2 linked regions of the Solwaraspora sp. WMMD1047 genome follow. Each later gene encodes a partner of the first gene's protein in a complex. Links are inferred from orthologs where the notes say so. Each region holds a gene or a part of one and is shown on either strand. Other genes may lie near its edges.

The links.
Region 2: the proteins of mfd (region 1) and uvrA are in contact, whole or in part, in a crystal structure (PDB 4DFC), measured with the Escherichia coli proteins. The link is inferred for Solwaraspora sp. WMMD1047 from one-to-one orthologs.

What each region holds. Positions count from the first base shown.
Region 1 is NZ_JARUBL010000001.1:993,704-1,000,279, forward strand. Bases 934-5,144 are described here. They hold mfd (transcription-repair coupling factor), read left to right. Parts: upstream 934-1,302; coding sequence 1,303-4,944; downstream 4,945-5,144. Other genes in these bases: O7627_RS04655 (hypothetical protein), read right to left, coding at 934-1,108; O7627_RS04665 (hypothetical protein), read left to right, coding at 4,958-5,144. Also shown: more of O7627_RS04655, read right to left, coding at 26-933; more of O7627_RS04665, read left to right, coding at 5,145-5,710; O7627_RS04670 (MazG family protein), read left to right, coding at 5,752-6,576. UniProt on the Escherichia coli protein: Couples transcription and DNA repair by recognizing RNA polymerase (RNAP) stalled at DNA lesions. Mediates ATP-dependent release of RNAP and its truncated transcript from the DNA, and recruitment of nucleotide excision repair machinery to the damaged site.
Region 2 is NZ_JARUBL010000001.1:4,821,630-4,826,383, forward strand. The notes cover bases 1,183-4,754. They hold uvrA (excinuclease ABC subunit UvrA), read right to left. Parts: upstream 4,437-4,754; coding sequence 1,383-4,436; downstream 1,183-1,382. Other genes in these bases: O7627_RS21870 (Rieske (2Fe-2S) protein), read right to left, coding at 1,183-1,201; rsgA (ribosome small subunit-dependent GTPase A), read right to left, coding at 4,581-4,754. In the rest of the region: excinuclease ABC subunit UvrC, read right to left, coding at 1-650; more of O7627_RS21870, read right to left, coding at 728-1,182. UniProt on the Escherichia coli protein: The UvrABC repair system catalyzes the recognition and processing of DNA lesions. UvrA is an ATPase and a DNA-binding protein. A damage recognition complex composed of 2 UvrA and 2 UvrB subunits scans DNA for abnormalities.

The DNA of each region.
Region 1 (6,576 bases):
CCTGGTCCGGTTCGTCACTGCCTGGTCAACCCGAGCGGCGCTCCCGGGCTCGGCGGCGGTTCTTGACGATGGTGGCGGTGAACGTTCCGGCGAGGCCGAAGGCCACCCAGCCGACCAGTCCGGTCAGTGGGCGGAGGAAGGCGCGGTGGTCGAAGTAGGCGACCGAGCGGATCAGGTCGGTGCCGAGGCCGGGGATGTTCCAGCGGTGTACGCCGCGCAGTGCCGACGGTAGGAACTCCGGCGCGGTGGCCCCGCCCGACGTCGGTGGGCCGAGCGCCACCAGCAGGAGGATGACCAGCCCGGTGCCGAGCGGCCCGAGCCAGGACTGCACGGCGGCGGCGAGCAGCGCCGCGGCGAGGGTGACCAGCGCTCCGGCGGCCGCGACGGCGACCAGGTCGTGGTCCCACACGTGCACGACCGGGCCGGCGATGACGGCGCCGATGACGCCGAGCAGCGCAGAGTAACCGCCGAGCGCGGCGATGCGTATGCCGCTGGCGCGCGGGTTCGGCGCGGCGGTGCCGCCGGCCTGCGACAGCATGGTGGCCGCCAGGTAGCCGCCGAAGACCAGCCCGGAGGTGAGATAGAACGGCACCAGGCCGCGCGGGTCGGCGGCGGAGGTCGGGGCCGCGTCGGTGACGTCGAGGGTGACTCCCGCGCGCTTGGCGGCCCCGGCCAGCACCTGCTGGATGAGGTCGGTTGCGGTCGGCGCGGAGGCGCTGGCGACGGTGAGGGTCAGCGCGGCGCCAGATTCGCTGTCGCCGCCAGGGGAGCTGCCGCCGGGAGGGTTGCTGCCGCCGGCGGGGGCGCTGGCCAGGATGGCGTAGACGGCGCGTTCGGCGAGGGCCTCGTCGGCGGCGTCGGGGTCGGCGTACCGGATGGGTTGGATCTTGTCGGTTTCGGCGCGGACGGCGTCGAGCAGCGCGACCGCCCGTTGGTCGGTGCGGGCCACCCCGACCGGGACGTCCTTCGGGGTGGGCTGGTGCAGGGCGCCGACGTGCGCGGCGAGGAACGCGGTGCCGACCGCCAGGACGCCGAGCAGCATGCCGACGGTGGAGAGTACCCGGGTCTTCGGCTTCTCATCGGTGCGATCCGCAGCGGTAGCGCCCATATTGTCAGCTTAAGCGGAGATTGACAGCTACTGAGGCTCTTGTCGCCACGCTCCGGCGGCGGATGGTCAGGGCTTCGGGGGCGCTCCCGAGCGGGATAGGCTGGGGGTACACCCCCGTACCGCCCTCGGCGCGGGGCATCTTCGCGTGCCGACAACGCCGGACGCACCACCACTCAGAGGTTGTGATCATGAGCGTGCTCGCCGGTCTGCTCAGCGCCGCCCTCGGCGACCCCGCGCTGGCCCGGGCCCGTGACCTCGCCCGCGGCGAGGGAGACCAGGCCCGCGACGCGCGCGCCGACGGGCTCGACCTGACCGCGCCGCCGGCGCTGCGGCCGTTCGTGGCGGCCGTGGTCGCCGCTGAACCGGCCGCCGGCGGGGCCGGCCGGCCCGTGCTCGCGGTCACCGCCACCAGCCGGGAGGCCGACGACCTGGCCGGCGCGCTGGGCAGCCTGCTGCCGGCCGACCGGGTGGCGGTCTTCCCGTCCTGGGAGACCCTGCCGCACGAGCGGCTCTCCCCCCGGTCGGACACGGTCGGCCGTCGGCTGGCGGTGCTGCGCCGGCTGGCGCACCCGGAGATCCCGGAGAGCGGCGGCCCACTCCAGGTCGTCGTCGCGCCGGTCCGGTCGCTGCTGCAACCCCAGCTCAAGGGCCTGGGCGACCTAACGCCGGTCTACCTGCGCACCGGGGTCGAGGCCGGGTTGGAGGAGACCGCCCGGCGGCTGACCGACATGGCGTACGCGCGGGTGGACCTGGTCACCAAGCGCGGCGAGTTCGCCGTCCGAGGCGGCATCCTGGACATCTTCCCGCCCACCGACGAGCACCCGTCCCGGGTCGAGTTCTGGGGCGACGACGTCGAGGAGATCCGCACCTTCGCCGTCGCCGACCAGCGCACCATCGAAGCCGTGCCGGCGCTCTGGGCGCCGCCCTGCCGCGAACTGCTGCTCACCCCCGAGGTCCGGCGCAAGGCCGCCGAGCTGGCCGAGCAGCACCCCGAACTGGCCGAGATCCTGGACAAGCTCGCCGAGGGCATCCCGGTGGAGGGGATGGAGTCGCTCGCCCCCGTCCTGATCGACGGCGACAGCATGGAACTGCTGCCCCACTGCATGCCGCCCGGCACCCACGTACTGCTCTGCGACCCGGAGCGGATCCGGACCCGCGCGCACGACCTGGTGCGAACCTCGGCGGAGTTTCTGGAGGCGAGCTGGGCCGCGGCCGCCGTCGGCGGCCAGGCCCCGATCGACCTCGGCGCCGCCGCCTTCAAGAGCCTTTCCGAGGTACGCGCCACCGTCGCCGCCCTCGGCCAGGCATGGTGGTCGGTCTCGCCGTTCGGGCTGGCCGAGCCGGCCGCGCCGGCCGCCGACGAGCCGTGGCTCGACCCGGCCGAGCAGGTCACCGTCACCCCCGACGAGGGCGAGGCGCTCGTGCTCGCCGCCCAGCCCACGCCGCTGTACCACGGCGAGACCAGCCGGGTGGTCGACGACCTGAAGCGCTGGACCGGCGACGGCTGGGCGGTCGCCATGGTCTTCGAGGGGCACGGCCCCGCCCAGCGCGCGGTCGAGGTGCTGCGGGACGCCGGCATCGGCGCCACCCTGACCGAAGCCGTCGACGCGCCGCCCCGGCCGGGTGAACTGCTGATCACCTGCGGGTCGCTGAACCACGGCTTCCTCGACGAGGCGTCCCGCCTCGCCGTCGTCACCGGCAACGACGTCACGGGCGGGCGCGGCTCGTCGACCCGGGACATGCGCAAGATGCCGAGCCGGCGGCGCAACACCATCGACCCGCTGGAGCTGCGCGCCGGCGACCACGTGGTGCACGAGCAGCACGGCATCGGGCGGTACGTCGAACTGGTCCGGCGGACCGTGAACGGCGCCGAGCGGGAGTACCTGGTCATCGAGTACGCCCCGGCCAAGCGGGGACAGCCGGGTGATCGACTCTTCGTGCCGACGGACCAGTTGGACCAGCTCTCCCGCTACGTGGGCGGGGAGATGCCGACGCTGCACAAGATGGGCGGCTCGGAGTGGCAGAAGGCCAAGGCCCGGGCCCGCAAGGCGGTCCGCGAGATCGCGGCCCAGCTCATCCAGCTCTACGCCGCCCGCAAGGCGTCCAAGGGGCACGCGTTCGGGCCGGACACGCCCTGGCAGCGGGAACTTGAGGACGCCTTCCCGTACACCGAGACGCCCGACCAGCTCGCCGCGATCGACGAGGTCAAGCGGGACATGGAGCAGTCCGCCCCGATGGACCGGCTGATCTGCGGCGACGTCGGCTACGGCAAGACCGAGATCGCGGTGCGGGCGGCGTTCAAGGCGGTCCAGGACGGCAAGCAGGTGGCCGTGCTGGTGCCGACCACCCTGCTGGCCCAGCAGCACTACAACACCTTCGCCGAACGGATGGGGCAGTTCCCGGTCGAGATCCGGCAGCTCTCCCGGTTCCAGACCCCGAAGGAGGCGGAGCTGACGCTGGAGGCGGCGGCCGAGGGGACCGCCGACATCGTGATCGGCACCCACCGGCTGCTCCAGTCGGCCACCCGGTTCAAGTCCCTCGGCATGGTGATCGTCGACGAGGAGCAGCGGTTCGGCGTCGAGCACAAGGAACACCTCAAGACCCTGCGGACCGCCGTCGACGTGCTGACCATGTCGGCCACCCCGATCCCGCGCACCCTGGAGATGGCGATCACCGGCATCCGGGAGATGTCCACCATCGCCACCCCGCCCGAGGAGCGGCACCCGGTGCTCACCTCGGTCGGTGCGTACGACGACAGGCAGGTGGCGGCGGCGATCCACCGTGAGCTGCTCCGCGACGGCCAGGTCTTCTACCTGCACAACCGGGTCGAGTCGATCGACCGGGCGGCCCGGCGGATCCGCGAGCTGGTGCCCGAGGCGCGGGTCGCCGTGGCCCACGGGCAGATGGGCGAGGACGCCCTGGAGAAGGTGATGGTCGGCTTCTGGGAGAAGGAGTTCGACGTCCTGGTCTGCACCACCATCGTGGAGTCCGGCATCGACATCCCGAACGCGAACACGCTCATCGTGGAGCGGGCCGACATGCTCGGGCTGGCCCAGCTGCACCAGATCCGGGGCCGGGTCGGCCGGGGCCGCGAGCGGGCGTACGCGTACTTCCTCTACCCGCCGGAGAGGCCGCTGACCGAGCACGCCCACGAGCGGCTGGCCACCATCGCCCAGCACACCGAGCTGGGCGCCGGCATGTACGTGGCCATGAAGGACCTGGAGATCCGGGGCGCCGGCAACCTGCTCGGCGGCGAACAGTCCGGCCACATCGAGGGGGTCGGCTTCGACCTCTACGTGCGGATGGTCGGCGAGGCCGTCCAGCAGTTCAAGGGGGAACGGCCGGAGGAAGAGGCCGATGTGAAGGTTGACCTGCCGGTCGACGCGCACCTGCCGCACGACTACATCGCGGTGGAGCGGCTGCGGCTGGAGATGTACCGCAAGCTCGCCGAGGCCCGCGACGCCGACCGGCTGCGCGAGGTGGTCGCCGAGATGACCGACCGGTACGGCGAGCCGCCCGAGCCGGTCGCCAACCTGGTGGCGGTGGCCCGGTTCCGGCTGCTGGCCCGCTCGTACGGCCTGACCGACGTCTCGGTGCAGGGCCGGCACCTGCGGTTCGCCCCGCTGGTGCTGCCCGACTCGAAGCAGCTGCGGCTCAAGCGCTACCACCCGGACGCGGTCTACAAGCAGGTCACCGACCAGGTGAGCGTGCCCCGACCGAGCACCCGCCGGGTCGGCGGCGAGCCGCTGCGCGACCAGGCCCTGCTCGACTGGGCCGGCCAGTTCCTCGCCGATGTGCTCGGCGACCCCGTTCCGGCCACCTCGAAGAGTGCGTGAGAGAGTGACTGCCATGCAGCGTGTCCGTCGTCTGGCTTCGATCGCCGTCATTGCCGCGCTCGGTGCCACCGCTCTGTCCGGTTGCCGTTCCGAGCCCGGGGTGGCCGCCTACATCGGCGACACCAAGATCACCGAGGAGCGGGTCACCGCGATCATCGACGAGATCCGCGCGGTGCGGGAGGCCGAGGCCGCCGAGGCGCCCGCGGGTGAGCAGTCGCCCGGCGCGGAGCAGCCACCGGTGGATCCGCAGCAGCCGGCTGGCGAGGTGACCCTGCCGGAGCGGACCGAGGTGGTCACCATGCTGCTGCTCAACGAGCTGTGCGAGCGGCTCGCCGCCGACCGGGGCTGGCAGCCGCAGCAGCAGATCACCCCAGACCAGGTGGCCGAGCGGTTCGGCATCCCGGCCGACTCCGGCTGGGCCCGCGAGCAGGCCCGCTCGTACACCTGCTTCCCCAGCCTGCCCACCCCGCAGCCGGTGGTGCCGACCGCCGAGGAGCTCGCCGAGGTGATCGAGCGGGGCCGGGAGGCCGGGTTCGTGCCGCCGGAGGTCTCCGACGCGGACGCGGCCGCCCGGCTCGACGGCGAGCAGTTGCGCACCGCGCTCGGCCAGCGGGACCTCTTCGCCGAGGCGTTCGCCGCCTACGACGTGACGGTGAACCCGCGCTACCGGCCGCTGGAGTACCCGGTGCTGAAGTTCCAGGCCAGTACCCTGGTGAGCCTGACGATCGGCGAGGCCGACTCGGACACCGTCGTGGACGCCCGCTGACCAGCCCGGCTGGTCCGCAGCCGCCGGCCGGCGCTGGCCGAGTGGTGCTGCTGGTCACCTCGCCGCGGCTGCCGGCCGGGCTGCTGACCGCTGCCGGCTGGGACGTCGTACGGGCCCATCCGGTGTTGGCGGGGGCCGAGAGCGAGCAGGTCACGGCGGTCCGCGCCGCCGGTGTCGAGGTCACCGTCACGGCCACCCCGGTGCCGGATCTGCTGGCCGAGGTGGCCCGCGTCAAAACCGTGGTCTGGCTGGCCGGGCCGGCCGGTGACGAGCCGATCGCCCGGGAGCTCGGGCTGCGGCTGGCCCGTGAACCGGGCCTGGCCGAGCTGGAGCTGATGTACGGCTCCTGGGACCCGCCCGGCGCCCGGCTGTTGGACGCGGTGGCGGTGCTGGACCGGCTGTTGGCGCCCGGCGGCGATCCGTGGAAGCGGGCGCAGACCCACGAGACGCTGGCGCACTTCCTGCTGGAGGAGTGCTACGAGGCGTACGACGCGATCCGGTCCGGCGACCCGACCGCCCTGCGCGAGGAGCTGGGCGACGTCCTGTTGCAGGTGGTACTGCACGCCCAGTTGGCGCAGCAACGGCCGGCGGGGGAAGCCTTCACGGTCGACGACGTGGCGGCCGGCCTGGTCGAGAAGATGATCCGGCGCAACCCGCACGTCTTCGCCGACGGGTCGGCCGAGACGATCGAGGAGATCACCGCCAACTGGGAGCAGATCAAACGGGCGGAGAAGGCCAGGGACTCGGTGGTGGACGGGGTGGTGCTCGCCCAGCCGGCGCTCTCGCTCGCCGCCAAGCTGCTGGAACGCGCCGCCCGCGCCGGCATCCACCCGCCGCTGCCCGGCGTCGACCTCCCGCTGCCGGGC
Region 2 (4,754 bases), 3.8 Mb from region 1 along the record:
TCGCGTTCGAGCTTGCGGACCATCGAGTCGGTGCGGCCGGCCATGAAGTCGCAGAAGTCCTCGACGATGTCGCGGTGCTGCTCGGCGCTGACGGTGCCGACACACGGCGCCGAGCACTTGCCGATGTAGCCCAGCAGGCACGGCCGGCCGATCTGCCCGGCCCGCTTGAACACCCCGGACGAGCAGGTCCGCGCCGGGAAGACCCGCAGCAGCAGGTCCAGCGTCTCGCGGATCGCCCAGGCATGCGAGTACGGCCCGAAGTAGCGCACCCCCTTGCGCTTGGCGCCGCGCATCACCTGCAGCCGGGGGAACTCCTCGTTGAGGGTCACCGCGAGGTAGGGATAGGACTTGTCGTCGCGGTAGCGGACGTTGAACCGGGGGTCGTACTGCTTGATCTCGGTGTATTCCTGCTGCAGCGCCTCCACCTCGGTGCCGACCGTGGTCCAGTCGACGGAGGCGGCGCTGGTCACCATCTGCTGGGTGCGCTGGTGCAGGGTCCATGGGTCGGCGAAGTAGGAGTTGAGCCGGCTGCGCAGGCTCTTCGCCTTGCCGACGTAGATCACCCGGCCGGTCGGGTCGCGGAACCGGTAGACCCCGGGGGCGTCGGGAATCGTGCCCGGCGCCGGACGATAGGTCGAGGGGTCAGCCACGCTCCAACCCTAATCCGTACGCCCGACAGGAATCCGGCGCGACGCGGCCCCCGCGACGCGCCGGATTCGGTCCTGCGTCAGGCCAGGCTGATGCTGTCCCCCTCGACCGTGATCTGCTTCTCGGCCAACGGCGTCCGGGCCGGGCCGGTGGTCACCGAGCCGTCCTCGATCGAGAACTTGCTGCCGTGGCAGGTGCAGTTGATGGTGCCGCCGTCGACGTTGGAGACCGGGCAGCCCTGGTGGGTGCAGATGGCGTCGAAGCACTTGTACTGGCCGGCTGCCGGCTGGGTCAGGACCACGTTCTGGCCCTGGACGATCAGTCCGCCGCCCTCGGGGACATCGCTCGTGGCGGCCAGCGCCGCGCCGCCGCCCGGGGCTGCGCCGCCGGTCGCCCCGCCGGCCGGGGGTGCGGTGGTGCTGCCCGACGCGTCCGGGGTGGTGTCGGTGCCGCACGCGGCCAGCACGACAGAAGCGCCGACGGCGCCCGCCCCCGCCAGTAGCGCCCGGCGGCTCCGCGGACCCACCCCGGTCACCGTCTGCTCGTCACTCATGCCTAGCCTCTCTCTCGGCGTCGCCACGCACCCGGTCGTCCGCGGCCACTCAGGTAGTCACGGAAGATCTCACAAAGCGGTTCAAACTGTCCCGGAGCGTAGACCCGGACGCCAGCCTGCCGCATCTGTCCGGGAGCCGGCTGGCACCGCGCTGTGAGTAACCTGAATGTCCGCCCGGCCGTCACACCTTCGAGGCCGGCCGCCGCCCCCGACCGGTGCCCTTCGCCGCGGGCGTGCTCTTCGCCGTCGCGCTCTTGCTGGCCGTCGTGCTCTTGCTGGCCGTCGTGTTCTTGCTGGCCGTCGTGCTCTTGGCGGTCGGGGTGCCGTTGGCGCGGGACGCCCGGGCGGTGGCCGCGCGGGCGCCCTTCGCCGGACCGTCGAGGCCGAGCACCGGCCGCAGGAACTGCCCGGTGTGGCTCTCGGCCACCTCGGCCAACTCCTCCGGGGTGCCGGTCGCCAGCACCGTACCGCCCCGGTGGCCGCCCTCCGGACCCATGTCGATCAGATGGTCGGCGGTCTTGATCACGTCCAGGTTGTGCTCGATCACGATCACCGTGTTGCCCTTGTCGACCAGGCTCTCCAGCACGATCAGCAGCTTGCGGATGTCCTCGAAGTGCAGCCCGGTGGTCGGCTCGTCGAGCACGTACACCGTCCGCCCGGTGGACCGCTTCTGCAGCTCCGAGGCGAGCTTGACCCGCTGCGCCTCGCCGCCGGAGAGGGTCGGCGCCGGCTGCCCGAGCCGGACGTAGCCGAGCCCGACGTCGACCAGGGTCTTCAGGTGCCGGTGGATGGCCGGGATCGCCGAGAAGAACTCGGCCGCCTCCTCGATCGGCATGCCCAGGATCTCGGCGACCGTGCGGCCCTTGTAGTGCACCTCCAGGGTCTCCCGGTTGTACCGGGCGCCCTTGCACACCTCGCACGGGACGTAGACGTCCGGCAGGAAGTTCATCTCGATCTTGATGGTGCCGTCGCCGCTGCACGCCTCGCAGCGGCCGCCCTTGACGTTGAACGAGAACCGGCCCGGGCCGTACCCCCGGACCTTCGCCTCGGTGGTCTCGGCGAACAGCTTGCGGACGTGGTCCCAGACCCCGGTGTAGGTGGCCGGGTTGGACCGGGGGGTGCGGCCGATCGGTGACTGGTCCACCCCGACCACCTTGTCGACGTGCTCCAGCCCACCGATCCGGGTGTGCCGGCCCGGCACCAGCCGGGCGCCGTTGATCTGGTTGGCCAGCACCGCGTACAGGATGTCGTTGACCAGGGTGGACTTGCCCGAGCCGCTGACCCCGGTGACGGCGATGAGCTGCCCGAGCGGAAACGCCACGGTCAGGTCCTTCAGGTTGTGCTCCCGGGCACCCCTGACCACCAGCTCCCGGCCCGGCGTCTGCGGCCGGCGCCCCTGCGGCGTCGGGATCGACCGGCGGCCGGCCAGGTACGCCCCGGTGACCGACTTCTCGTTGGTCAGCAGCTCGGCCACCGAGCCGCTGTGCACGATCTCGCCGCCGTGCTCGCCGGCTCCCGGCCCGATGTCGACGATCCAGTCGGCGGTGCGGATGGTGTCCTCGTCGTGCTCGACCACGATCAGCGTGTTGCCCAGCCCGCGGAGCCGGACCAGGGTCTCGATCAGCCGGCGGTTGTCGCGCTGGTGCAGCCCGATCGACGGCTCGTCGAGCACGTACAGGACGCCGACCAGCCCGGAGCCGATCTGGGTGGCCAGCCGGATGCGCTGCGCCTCCCCACCGGAGAGCGTGCCGGCGGGCCGGTCCAGGGAGAGGTAGTCCAGGCCGACGTCGACCAGGAACCGCAGCCGGGCGTTGATTTCCTTGAGCACCCGCTCGGCGATCATCTTCTGCCGGTCGGTGAGGGTCATCCCGCCGAGCAGTTCGGCGCACTCGCCGACCGAGAGCGCGCAGACATCGGCGATGCTGCGCCCGCCCAGCGTGACGGCGAGCACCTCCGGCTTCAGCCGGGCACCGTGGCAGGACGGGCACGGCACGTCGCGCATGTAGCCCTCGTACTTGTCCCGGGACCAGTCCGACTCGGTGTCGGAGTGCCGGCGCTCGATCCACTGCACCACGCCCTCGAAGCCGGTGTAGTAGGAGCGCTCGCGGCCGTACTTGTTGCGGTAGCGCACGTGCACCTGGTCGCCGCCGCCGTACAGGATGGTCTTCTGCGCCCGCGACGGCAGCTTGCGCCAGGGGGTGTCCAGGTCGAAGTGCTCGGCGTCGCCGAGGGCCTGCAGCAGGCGCAGGAAATACTCCAGGGTGTGCCCGCCGGACCAGGGCTGGATCGCCCCCTCCCGCAGGGTTCGCTCCGGGTCGGGCACGATCAGCTCGGCGTCGACCTCCTTCTTGGTGCCCAGGCCGGTGCACTCCGGGCAGGCGCCGTAGGGGGCGTTGAAGGAGAAGACCCGGGGCTCCAGGTCCTCGATCGCCAACGGGTGGTCGTTGGGGCAGGCCAGGTGCTCGGAGTAGCGCCGCTCCCGGCCCGGGTCGTCCTCGGCCAGGTCGACGAAGTCCAGCAGCACCAGCCCGCCGGAGAGCCCGAGCGCCGACTCGACCGAGTCGGTGAGCCGCTGCCGGGCGCTGGCCTTGACGGTGAGCCGGTCCACCACCACCTCGATGGTGTGCTTCTCCTGCTTCTTCAGCCGGGTCGGCCGCTCCCCGATGAAGTCGGTGAGCGGGTGCACCACGCCGTCGACCCGGGCCCGGGCGTAGCCCTTGGCCTGCAGCTCGGCGAAGAGGTCGAGGTATTCGCCCTTGCGGCCGCGCACCACCGGCGCGAGCACCATGAACCGGGTGCCGTCGGCCATCGCCAGGACCCGGTCGACGATCTGCTGCGGGCTCTGCTTGGAGATCCGTTCGCCGCAGACCGGGCAGTGCGGCTCGCCGACCCGGGCGAAGAGCAGCCGCAGGTAGTCGTAGACCTCGGTGATGGTGCCGACGGTGGAGCGCGGGTTGCGGGAGGTCGACTTCTGGTCGATCGAGACGGCCGGGCTGAGGCCCTCGATGAAGTCGACGTCGGGCTTGTCCATCTGCCCGAGGAACTGCCGGGCGTACGACGACAGCGACTCCACGTACCGGCGCTGACCCTCGGCGAAGATCGTGTCGAAGGCGAGGCTGGACTTGCCCGAGCCGGAGAGCCCGGTGAAGACGATCATCGCATCGCGCGGCAGGTCGAGACTGACGTCACGCAGGTTGTGCTCGCGGGCGCCACGGATGATCAATCGGTCGGCCACGGTCGGCGTACTCCCTGGGATTGTATGTCCGAATTGTGGTCACCCGGGTTGGCTCTCGCCGAGCCCACGGCACCGCCTGGCAACTCTAGTCCCGGGGTATGACAGTTTCCCGTCCGCGATGATTCCCCCAGGTCAACGGCGCGGTCACCCTCGGCCGGTCGCCCGCCGGTCGCGGCGCCGCCGCTGGGCCCGCTCGGCGGCGGCCACCCGGGCGTCCCGACGGCCGGTCTCGTACGCCACCTCACGCTGCAGCTTGCGCCAGCTCTCCCAGCGGCGCGGCGCGAGCTCCCCGGCGGCCAGCGCCGCCGTCACCGCGCA